Regions from separate parts of the Xanthomonas sp. NCPPB 901 genome, predicted to be linked through region 1. Evidence: riboswitches for the same ligand, from Rfam matches in the RefSeq annotation. Region 1 holds a riboswitch; each other region holds the start of a gene.

Region 1 (3,775 bases):
GCCGCATCGTCGAAGCGGTGGCCGCTGCCGAAGACGGTGACGCCGAGCTTGACCGGGCCGATGCCGCGGTCCACGTCCAGGCGCGCGGTGTTCTGCGCGCGGCGTGCCAGCCAGTTGTCGCGGTTGTCGCCGTCGCTGCGGTTGCGCGGGTCGGTGTGGCTCAGCTGCGCCGACAGTTCCCAGCCGGCCAGCAACGCATAGCCGGTCAGCTCGGCGCCGCGGATCCGCGCCTCGTCGACGTTGACCGGCAGGAAGCTGACCGCGTCGTAGGAGATCAGGTCCTTGACCCGGGTCTCGTAGGCGTTGAAGGTCCAGTTCCAGCTGTCGGCATACTGCGCAATGCCGAGGTTGCCGCTCTTGGAGCGCTCCGGCTTCAACGCCGGGTTGCCGGCGAACGGGTAGTACAGGTCGTTGAAGGTCGGCGCCTTGAAGCCGGTGCCGACGCTGGCGGTGAGCTTGAGGCCGTGGTCCAGCGCCAGGCCCCAGCCGAGGCTGCCGGTGGTGTGCTCGCCGAACTGCTCGTTGTCGTCGCTGCGCACGCTGGCCTGCACCTGCTGCGCGCCGAAGCGGCCCTGGTACTCGGCGAACACGCCGGTGTTGTCGCGGCTGTCGACGTCGAAGGCGGTGCTGCTGGCGACGTGCTCGCGCTGCCAGTCGCTGCCGACGCTGAGCAGGTGGCCTTCGGCCAGGGTGATGTCGCCCTGCAGCGAGGCGGTGTCGCGGCGGCTGTCGAAGGTGCTGACGAAGCTGCGGGTGCGCGCGCCGGGGGCGCGGTAGTAGCTGTCGGCGTCGTCGACGTTGCGGCCGAGCTGCGCGGCCAGGTGCAGGCGATCGGAGGGCGTCCAGTCGAGCTTGCCGCCGAACACCTGCTGGGTGTTGTCGGCCTCGTTGCCGGCGAATTGCGGGTCGCCGTCGTATTCGTTGCGGCTGTCGATGTTCAGCGCCTGGCCTTCGATGCGCAGCGTATCGGTCAGCGCGTAGCCGCCGCGCGCGCTCAGCGAGACGTTGCGGTAGCCGTCGCGGTCGGGCTGGTCGACGAAGCAGCCGGCGAACAGCGTGGCCGAGCCGTTGCAGGCATTGATGCCGTCGGTCTTCTGGTAGCCGCCCTGCACGGCCAGCCAGCCGCGCTCGCCGCGGTTGCTGAAGCCGGCGCCGGCCTCGCGCAGGCCGTGGCTGCCGCCGCCCAGGCTCAGGTTCTGCTGGAAGCCCTGGCCGCCGCGGCGGGTGAAGATCTGGATGACGCCGCCGATCGCGTCCGAGCCATACAGGCTCGAGCGCGGGCCGCGCACGATCTCGATGCGCTCGATCTGGCTCAGCGGCAGGTCCTGGAACGCGGCCAGGCCGGCGCTGGCCGAGCCGATGCGCACGCCGTCCACCAGCACCAGCACGTGGTCCGATTCGCTGCCGCGCAGGCTCAGCGTGGTCAGCTTGCCCAGCCCGCCCTGGTTGGAGATGCCGATGCCGGCGCGGCCCTGCAGCAGCTGCGCCAGCGAATCGGCCTGGCTGCGCTCGATCTCGGCGCGGTCGATGACCTGCGCCGGGACCACGCTGTCCTCCACCGAGATCTGGGTGCGGGTGGCGGTGACCAGGACCTGGTCGAGGTCGGTGGCGGCATCGGCGGCGTGGGCCAGCGCGGGCAGGGACAGGGCGGACGCGATCGCGACCGAAAGCAGGCGGGACGACATGGGTGGCAACTCCGGCGCGCGGCTGCGCGCTGTGACGGCAAGGGAGTCGCGAACGGAAGGTGCAAGCGGACGGCGCCGGACGCGGCGCGGCACGCCGCGACGCCCTCCGCATCGCAACCAGTGAACTGCAAGGCCGGTCTCCGGGCTGGCGATCGGGGAGGCGGGCCTCCCGGCTGCGACGCCTTCCCATGCCGGGGCACAGTGGCGCAGGTCGTCAGCGCGGATCGCTTACCGTTGCGGGGGCAGCGCCGGCCTTGTCGCAAGACGCACCGGCTTCCCGTTTCAACCCGCTGACCGGAGCCGGCGGGTCACCTTGAAGCGGCGCGATTGTACGCGATCGCCGCCGGCCGCGCGGCTTAGTCTGCGTGGGACCCGTGGCCGTCGTCGTCGCCGTGGCGGTCGGCCAGCGGCGCGTCGGGCGTGTCCTGCGCATAAGCGCCGTCGGCGTCGTCGTCGCCGCGTGCGTCATCGCGGTCGAAATGGGTGGTCGCCACCGGTCCGGCGACTGGCAGGCCGCGCTGCGCCGGCAGCGCCGCCGTCGCGGTCTCCAGCTCGCCCAGCAACTGCGCGCGCCGCGCCTCGGACAGTTCCTGCCAGTGGCAGCCGCTGAGCGCGCCTTCCAGCGAATACAGCAGGTTGAGGCTGGGCTTGAAGCCGGCGCGCTTGACCTTGACGAAGGCGCCGACCGCGCCGGCCGCCTCCAGGTCCTGCTGCGTGCGCACGCCGACCTGGCGCAGCCAGGCCGCGCTCTTGGGGCCGATGTTGCGCAGCTTGGCGGTACTCATCGCAGGCTGTCGACGAAGACCTGGGCGATCGCTTCCAGGCCTTGCTGGTCGTCGGCGTCGAAGCGGGCCAGGTCGGGGCTGTCCAGGTCGAACACGCCGACCAGCGCACTGTCGCGCAGCAGCGGCACCACCAGTTCCGAGCGCGAGGCCGCATCGCAGGCGATGTGCCCGGGGAATGCCTCCACGTCGTCGATGCGCTGGGTCTGGCCGCTGCTGGCGGCCGCACCGCACACGCCCTTGTGCAGCGGAATGCGCACGCAGGCGGGCAGGCCCTGGAACGGCCCGACCACCAGCTCCTTGCCGTCGTAGAGATAGAACCCGACCCAGTTCAGCCGCGGCAGCGCGTGGTAGACCAGCGCCGCCAGGTTGGCGGCATTGGCGATGCGGTCGGGTTCCCCGGCGACCAGGGCGCGGGCCTGGGCGAGCAACTGGGCGTACTGTTCCGGCTTGCTGCCGGTGAGCGAGGACGAGGCGAACATCCCGCGAGTCTAGCAGCGCGCCGGGTCCGCCGGCACCGCGGCGGCTGACGCGCGCGGCGTGCCCGGCTATCCTGCGCGCCGCCGCGCGTCCCGCCGGCCAACCGACAGGGTTTCGCATGGCTGTGTCCGCCTTCTACGTCACCGGCACCGATACCGGCATCGGCAAGACCATCGCCAGCACCGCGCTGCTGCACGCCTTGCGCGCGCGCGGCCAGCGTGCGGTGGGCATGAAGCCGGTGGCCAGCGGCTGCGCCCGCGACGCCGGCGGCTGGCGCAACGAGGATGCGCTGGCGCTGCAGGAGGCGAGCCTGCCGCGTCCGGCCTACGCCGATCTCAATCCCTACGCACTGCCGTTGCCGCTGGCGCCGGAACTGGCCGCCGCCGACGCCGGCGTGGAGCTGGAGCTGGCGCCGATCGCCGCCGCGTTCGCGCGCCTGCGCGCGCAGGCCGACGTGGTGGTGGTGGAAGGCGTGGGCGGCTGGGCCGCACCGCTGTCGGCGACGCTGGACCAGGCCGATCTGGCGCGCGCGCTGGGGCTGCCGGTGCTGTTGGTGGTCGGCCTGCGCCTGGGCTGCCTCAACCACGCCCGGCTCAGCGCCGCGGCGATCGCCGCCGACGGCCTGCAGTGCATCGGCTGGATCGGCAACGAGATCGATCCGGCGATGGAGCGCATCGACGACAACATGGCGATGCTGCGGGCGCGCCTGCCGATGCCGTGCTGGGGCCGCCTGCCGTACCGGCCGCAACCGCAGGCCGAGCAGTTGGCGGCGCAGTTGCAGCCGTGGGCGGGAATGTCGCCCGACTGAGCCGCTGCCGAGCGCGCGCC
Region 2 (3,775 bases), 540 kb from region 1:
CATCCAGGTGGCCATGTTGTGGATGCTGATGAAGGCGGCGGTGGACGGGTCCACGGCGGCCAGTTCCTCGAACACGATCGCCGCATCCAGGCGCGACAGTCCGCTGCCGCCGGCATCCTCGTCCACGTACAGGCCGCAGAAGCCGAGTTCGCCGGCCTTGCCGATCGCCTCGCGCGGGAAGATCCCGTCCGCGTCCCAGCGCGCCGCGTGCGGCGCCAGCTCGGCCTGGGCGAAGCCGCGCGCGGCCTCGCGATAGGCGCGCTGCGCCTCGTCCAGGCCGGCATCGGCCGGCGGCTCCAGCGACCACTGCATCGCCGCGGCCGTCATGACAGGCGGATCGTGGTGTTGACGCCCTGCCCGGTGCCGGCGTCGTCGAACCAGCGCGCGGTGACGGTCTTGGTCTGCGTGTAGAACTGCACCGCCTGCTTGCCGTAGGGGCCGAGGTCGCCGAGCTTGGAGGCGCGCGAACCGGTGAACGAGAACAGCGGCACCGGCACCGGGATCGGCACGTTGATGCCGACCTGGCCGACGTCGATCTCTTCCTGGAACCTGCGTGCGGCGGCGCCGGATTGGGTGAACAGCGCCGTGCCGTTGCCGTTCGGATTGGCGTTGACCAGGGCGATCGCATCCTCCAGCGTGGCCGCCTCCAGGATCACCAGCACCGGGCCGAAGATCTCTTCGTCGTAGATGCGCATGCCCGGTGCGACCCCGGAGAAGATCGTCGGGCCGACGAAGTTGCCCTGCGCGAAACCGGGCACCGTCGGGTTGCGTCCGTCCAGTTCCAGCGTCGCGCCCTCGGCGATGCCCGTGGCGATCAGCGCTTCGATGCGCTCGCGCGCACTGCGCGAGATCACCGGCCCAAGATCAGTGCCAGGTTCGCTGCCGGCATTGACCTTCAGCGTCTGCGCCTTGGCCACCAACGCCGGAATCCACTGCCGCGCCTGGCCGACCAGCACCACCGTCGAGGCGGCCATGCAGCGCTGGCCGGCGGCGCCGAAGGCCGCGCCCACCAACGCGTCGAGGGTCTGCTCGCGCGCTGCATCCGGCAACACCACCGCATGGTTCTTGGCGCCCATCATGCATTGCACGCGTTTGCCGGCCAGCGCCGCGCGCCGGTAGACGTGGGTGCCGACCTTGGTGGAGCCGACGAACGACAGCGCCTTGATGTCGGCGTGGTCGCACAGCGCATCGACCACCTCGGCGCCGCCGTGCACGACGTTCAGCACGCCCTTGGGCACGCCCGCCTGCAACGCCAGTTCGACCAGCCGCATGGTCACCAGCGGATCCTGCTCGGACGGCTTGAGCACGAAGGTGTTGCCGGTGGCGATGGCCATCGGGAACATCCACAGCGGAATCATCGCCGGGAAGTTGAAGGGGGTGATGCCGGCGCACACGCCCAGCGGCTGCAGCAGCGTGTAGGTATCCACGCCGTTGGCGACGTTGTTGGCCAGTTCGCCCAGTTGCAGGTTGCCGATCGCAGCCGCCTGTTCCACCACTTCCAGGCCGCGGAACACGTCGCCTTCCGCGTCCGCCAGGGTCTTGCCCTGCTCGCGGGTGAGGATCGCCGCCAGCTCGCCCATGTGCGCCCGGATCATCTGCTGGTAGGCCAGGAAGATCCGCGCGCGGGCGCCGATCGGCGTCTTGCGCCAGCTGGCGAACGCACGCCGCGCGGCGGCGACGGCGGCGTCCACTTCCGCGGCGGTGGCGAACGGCACGCGCGCGAGCACGTCCTGGGTCGCCGGATCGACGACCTCGCGCCATTGGCTGCTGCTGGATTCGACGAACGCGCCGTCGATCAGCAGCTTGACGGTCGCCACCTCGGCGCGGGTCCGGGTCATCTGGTTCACGGGTCCTGTCTCCTCATCGCATCACCACCGGGCGGGCGGCGATGGACAGGACAAGCGAACGCGCGGCGCAGGGCCCCGACGTCGTTCGGCTCGCCAGGTTGCCCACCGCAACACCCGAGAAAGAACGTCGCAGGACGTCCACGCCAGGCCGGTCTCCGGGCTTGCGAGCAATGCGGGATCGCATTACCCCGACGCCTTCCCGCTTGCGCAGTGGTCTGTTGTCGGGTGTTCTCGCCTACCGTTGCGGGGGCAGCGCCGGCATCGGACCGGCTTCCCGTTTCACCCGGCGCGTCTTGCGACGACCAGGCACCTGAAGCGTGACCAGTGTAGTCGCGCCGCGGCGACGGCAACACGCTGCAGCGCAGCGCGCGTGTCGACGCCGGCACGCTGCGCGCCGTGGCCGACAGCGCATCGCGGCGTTCGCCTGCGACGGCCGGCGTGCACGACCGGCGGACACCAGGCTGCAGCAACGACACCGAACGCGCCGCACGATCGCCGCCGCCGCGAGCCGTCGCAGCGCCCCACGCGGAGGCCCACAGGCACGCGCCGCTATAGCCGGTGCTAAGAAGAGAAGCTGCAGGTTCGCGTGCGTTCTAGGTATGTTCGCCGCAGTTGGCGGCTGTTAGACTGCGCGTCCCCTTGGGGAGTAGCCTGCTGTCCGCCCTGCGCGGACAGCGCCCGTATCAACAGACTCGGCCGATGCGCCGTGGTACGGGCAGCCAGTTCGGTTGGCGAGACCAGCGGCGAGTGCGCAAGGCGAAGGCCGGGCGCGCGCACTCGTCGTTGTCGCCTGTCCCGGTAAGGTTCCCCATGTCGTTTCTTTCGATTCTGCTGCTCGGCATCGCCATGTCGACCGACGCCTTCGCCGCCGCGGTCGGCAAGGGGGCGGCGATGCAGCGCCCGCGCTGGGCCGACGCGCTGCGCGCCGGCCTGATCTTCGGCTGCATCGAGGCGCTGACCCCGGCATTGGGCTGGGTGCTGGGCCAGGCCGCGTCCAAGTACGTGGTCGCCTTCGACCACTGGATCGCCTTCGGCCTGCTCGGCGCGCTGGGCGTGCACATGATCGTCGCCGGTCTCAAGCCGGAGAGCGATGCGCCCGAGGAGGCCGCGCCCAAGCGCCACGGCTTCTGGAGCCTGGCCGCCACCGGCTTCGCCACCAGCATCGACGCGATGGCGGTGGGCGTGGGCCTGGCCTTCCTCGACGTGAACATCGTCGAGGTCGCGGCGGTCATCGGCCTGTGCACGCTGACCATGGTCACCCTGGGCATCATGCTCGGCCGCGCGCTCGGCGCCCTGGCCGGCAAGCGCGCGGAGATCGTCGGCGGCGCGCTGCTGATCGCGATCGGCTGCACCATCCTGTTCGAGCATCTGCATGGCGCGGGATGAGCGCGGTGGCGTTCGTTCGGCCCAGATTAGGGATTCGCGATTCGGAATTGGGGATGTGCGGCAGCGGTGCGCGCCCATCCCGCCATGACCGCGCCCTGGGTCAGGCCGGCTTGGCGGTGAATTCCAGGTAGGTGGACAGGATGTACTTGTCGCCGCTGCGCGGCGGCAGGCCCGCGTGCAGGAACATCCAGTACGGCGGGAACACCAGCAGGCGCCCGGCGCGCGGGGCGATTTCCAGGTCCAGGTCGAGGAAGCGGGTGTGCCCGCCCTCGGCCACGTCGTTGAGATACCACAGGAACACCAGGTAACGGCCGGTCTCCGCATCGCAGGCGTCGAAGTGCGGCTGGAAGCGCTCGCCGGCATCGGCGCGGTAGCGCTTGATTCGCAGGTCGGCCAGGCGTGGGCGCCATGGCACCTCGGCGGTCAGGCCGAGATCGGCGTTGTAGCGGGCCAGCGCCGCACGCACCTGTTCGATGAAGAAGCCCTGGAACGCCGGATCGGCGAGGCGGGTGACGTTGAGTTCGGTCCAGGCGCTGTCGTCC
Region 3 (3,775 bases), 380 kb from region 1:
GTGGACCGCTGCACGCGGCGCACCGCGTCGGACAGCGAGCTGCCGACATAGTCGCGGCTGCGACCCGCGTCGCGCTCCGGCGGCGCCATCGCACCCGGCATGGGTGGTTGCTGCGCACGGCCATGCCCGGCCGCGACCGACGCCAGCGCGAGCGCGAAGACAGCGGCGAAGCGGTAGTGGCGGGAAGCGGAAGAGGTCACGACGGGCATCCTAACGGACTGATCGGAAACGTTCAAAACTTGTGAAGCGCGACACCTCGTGGAAACGAAGACAACCTCGAGAAATCGAGGCAAATTCTTGATTTTTCGGGGTGAATCCGGTCTGAACTTTTCCGGGCGATGCCGGCGGCATTCAGTGAAATGAACCTGCGGGAGGCCGATGCAAGGGCCGCGCCAGGCGTCCGGAGAAGCCCTTCGGCAGGCGCTTCGCGGCGTCTCCCCAAGCGCAGAGACTAGCCGTGAGCGCCTGAACAGAATCCCTGAACGACACGGGGAAGACATAGGCGACGGCGATCGAGGCACCACGCCGGTCAGCGCCGGCCGCGCCGTAAGGCTGGCGGTTCATCGGCAGGGCGAGGCGCCCGCCATGGTCCGGTCGAACCGCGCCGGGTCAGGCCGCTGCGCGCGCCGCCCCGTCGGTGACCGCCAGCGCGCGCTCCAGCAGCGCCCAGTCCGCGCCCGGCCGGTGCGCGCCTTCGCTGAGCACCTGGCGGAAGGCGCGGCCGCCGGGCTGGCCGTGGAACAGGCCCAGCAGGTGCCGGGTGATGTGCTTGAGCGCCAGCCCCTCGGCCAGGCGCGCCTCGACGTAGGGACGCAGCGCGCGCAGCAGCTCCGCGCGCGGGCGCGGCGCGGCGCCGGTCAGGGCCGCGTCCAGCCGGTGCAGGACGTAGGGGTCGTGGTAGGCGGCACGGCCCAGCATCACCCCGTCCAGCGCCTGCAACTGCGCCTGCGCCGTCTCCACCTCGGCCAAGCCGCCGTTGAGCACCACCTGCAGCTGCGGCCGCTCGCGCTTGAGCCGGTGCGCCCAGTCGTAGCGCAGCGGCGGCACCTCGCGGTTCTCCTTGGGCGACAGGCCCTGCAGCCAGGCGTTGCGCGCATGCACCACGAACAACCCGCAGCCGGCGGCGGCGACCTGGTCGACGAAGGCCAGGAACACCGCGTAGTCGTCGTCCTGGTCCACGCCCAGCCGGCACTTCACCGTCACCGGGATGTCCACTGCCGCGACCATCGCCGCCACGCATTCGGCGACCAGCGCCGGCTCGCGCATCAGGCAGGCACCGAAGCGCCCGGCCTGCACCCGGTCGGACGGGCAACCGCAATTCAGATTGATCTCGTCGTAGCCCCAGTCCTGGCCGATCTGCGCCGCCTGCGCCAGCAGCGCCGGCTCGCTACCGCCGAGCTGCAGCGCCAGCGGATGCTCGGACGCATCGAAATCCAGCAGCCGCGCGCGATCGCCCAGCACCACCGCATTGGCGTGCACCATCTCGGTGTACAGCCGCGCCGACGGCGCCAGCAGCCGGTGGAACACCCGGCAGTGGCGGTCGGTCCAGTCCATCATGGGCGCAACGGACAGGCGCAGCGAAGCGGCGTAGCGCGCGGGGAGATCGGAGGTTGGGCGCTGAAGCGTCATCGCACGTCGTACCGGCGTTGCCGGCCATGCGCCGGAACGCCAAGTCTTGGCTTAGGGATCAATAGCTTACACGTTCGCGCTGAACGTTGCCGGGACCTGCCGGGAAAACGCACCTGGCGCTTGACCCGCCGCCGCTTCCAGCCTATCGTGCGCTCGCCGAAGGTATTCATCGCTTCATTCGGATGAAGGGATGGATTTAAACGGGAATCCGGTGACGGCCGGCGCCGCAAGCGCCTGCCCATTCCGGAGCTGCCCCGCAGCGGTGAATGGAAACGACCTCCGTCAATGGCACTGGGCCGGCGCATGCCGGCCTGGGAAGCGACGGACAGTAGGTGCGCAGCCGGCACGGTGCGCGTGTCCATCAGCCCGAATACCGGCCCCGGCCGGAGGACCGTGCGTCCTCCGATTCGACCTGGCGCCTCCGCGGGGAGGCGGCCGGACCGCGACCCGGCCTTGCGCCGCGCCGCGTCGTCCGCCTGCCCGCGCGGTACCGGTTCGCCCGCGGGGGCGAAGGTCGCTGGCGTGGCGGGCGGTCCGTGCGAACGGGGCGCGCGGCGCGCGGTTCCTTCGTTCCTCAATGCCCTTGAACGCAATGAGGAAACGCAACATGACGATCGTGACCAACCTGGGCTTCCCGCGCATCGGTGCGCGGCGCGAGCTCAAACAGGCGCTGGAACGCTACTGGCGCCGCGACATCGACAGCGCGCAACTGCAGGACACCGCACGCGAGCTGCGCCAGCGCCACTGGCAACTGCAACGCGAGGCCGGGGTGGACGTGCCGCCCAGCAACGACTTCAGCCTGTACGACGCGATGCTCGACACCGCGTTCCTGTTCGATGCCATTCCGCAACGTTACCGCGCGCTGGCCGATGCCGATCCGCTGGCCGGCTACTTCGCGATGGCGCGCGGCACGCAGGAACACGGCCTGGACCTGCACGCGCTGGAAATGACCAAGTGGTTCGACACCAACTACCACTACCTGGTGCCGGAACTGGCGCGGCGCCAGCACTTCCGCCTGCGCGGCGACAAGCCGGTGGTGGAGTTCCTGGAAGCCAAGGCGCAGGGCATCCAGACCCGGCCGGTGCTGATCGGGCCGGTGACCTTCCTGGCGCTGTCCAAGACCGTGGACGGCAGCGACCGCTGGGCGCTGCTGGACAGCCTGCTGCCGGTGTACGCCGAGCTGCTGCAACGCCTGCATGCGGCCGGCGCTGGCTGGGTACAGCTCGACGAACCGGCGCTGGTGCTGGACCTGGACGACACCGCGCGCGAGGCCTATCGCCGCGCCTACGCCTTCCTGGCACAGGCGCCGCGGCCGAAGGTGCTGCTGACCAGCTACTTCGGCGAACTGGGCGACAACCTGGAGCTGGCGATGGCGCTGCCGGTGGACGGCGTGCACGTGGACCTGGTGCGCGGCGTGGCGCAACTGGATGCGGTGCTGCAGGCCCTGCCGGCCGGGCGCGTGCTTTCGGCCGGCCTGGTCAACGGCCGCAACGTGTGGCGTACGCCGCTGGACAACGCGCTGACCCTGGCCCGCTACGCCGCCGGCCATGTCGGCCGCGAGCGGCTGTGGCTGGCGCCGTCGTGCTCACTGCTGCACGTGCCGGTGGATCTGCAGCAGGAGACCAAGCTGGACCGCGAACTGGTCGGCTGGCTGGCCTTCGCCAAGCAGAAGCTGCAGGAACTGCGCACCCTGGCCGATGCGCTGGACGACCAGCCGCAGGCGCAGGCTGGGCTGGACGCGGCGCGCGATGCGCTGGCCAGCCGTCGCGCCTCCACCCGCGTGCACCGCGCCGAGGTGGCGCGGCGGGTCGACGCGCTGACCGACGACGCCAGCCGCCGGCAGTCGCCGTATGCGCAGCGCCGCCAGGCGCAACAGGCGGCGCTGCGGCTGCCGCTGTATCCGACCACCACGATCGGCTCGTTCCCGCAGACCGAGCAGGTGCGGCAGGCGCGCGCGCAGCACAAGGCCGGCAAGCTCGACGATGCCGCCTACGACGCGTTCCTGGCCGCCGAGACCGAGCGCTGCGTGCGAGCACAGGAGCAACTGGGCCTGGACGTGCTGGTGCACGGCGAGTTCGAGCGCAACGACATGGTCGAGTACTTCGGCGAGCAGCTCGATGGCTTCGCCTTCACCCGGCACGGCTGG

What was found. Region 1 has a riboswitch for cobalamin ahead of btuB (TonB-dependent vitamin B12 receptor). Riboswitches for the same ligand answer to the same signal wherever they lie in the genome.
Region 2: linked by a shared signal. The riboswitch ahead of AC1PME_RS20535 (CoA-acylating methylmalonate-semialdehyde dehydrogenase) and the one ahead of btuB (TonB-dependent vitamin B12 receptor) in region 1 are both predicted to bind cobalamin.
Region 3: linked by a shared signal. The riboswitch ahead of metE (5-methyltetrahydropteroyltriglutamate--homocysteine S-methyltransferase) and the one ahead of btuB (TonB-dependent vitamin B12 receptor) in region 1 are both predicted to bind cobalamin.

What each region holds. Positions count from the first base shown of each region.
Region 1 covers NZ_CM161511.1:4,278,734-4,282,508, reverse strand. Annotated here, with positions in the region: gene btuB (TonB-dependent vitamin B12 receptor) at 1-1,685, opposite strand, end outside; cobalamin riboswitch at 1,800-2,016, opposite strand; gene AC1PME_RS18110 (TfoX/Sxy family protein) at 2,042-2,470, opposite strand; gene AC1PME_RS18105 (GAF domain-containing protein) at 2,467-2,949, opposite strand; gene bioD (dethiobiotin synthase) at 3,066-3,755, shown strand.
Region 2 covers NZ_CM161511.1:4,813,778-4,817,552, forward strand. Annotated here, with positions in the region: gene AC1PME_RS20530 (acyl-CoA dehydrogenase family protein) at 1-312, opposite strand, end outside; gene AC1PME_RS20535 (CoA-acylating methylmalonate-semialdehyde dehydrogenase) at 324-1,838, opposite strand; cobalamin riboswitch at 1,977-2,176, opposite strand; gene mntP (manganese efflux pump MntP) at 2,658-3,233, shown strand; gene AC1PME_RS20545 (2OG-Fe(II) oxygenase family protein) at 3,334-3,775, opposite strand, start outside.
Region 3 covers NZ_CM161511.1:4,662,897-4,666,671, forward strand. Annotated here, with positions in the region: gene AC1PME_RS19890 (hypothetical protein) at 1-200, opposite strand, end outside; gene dusA (tRNA dihydrouridine(20/20a) synthase DusA) at 610-1,629, opposite strand; cobalamin riboswitch at 1,772-2,025, shown strand; gene metE (5-methyltetrahydropteroyltriglutamate--homocysteine S-methyltransferase) at 2,237-3,775, shown strand, end outside.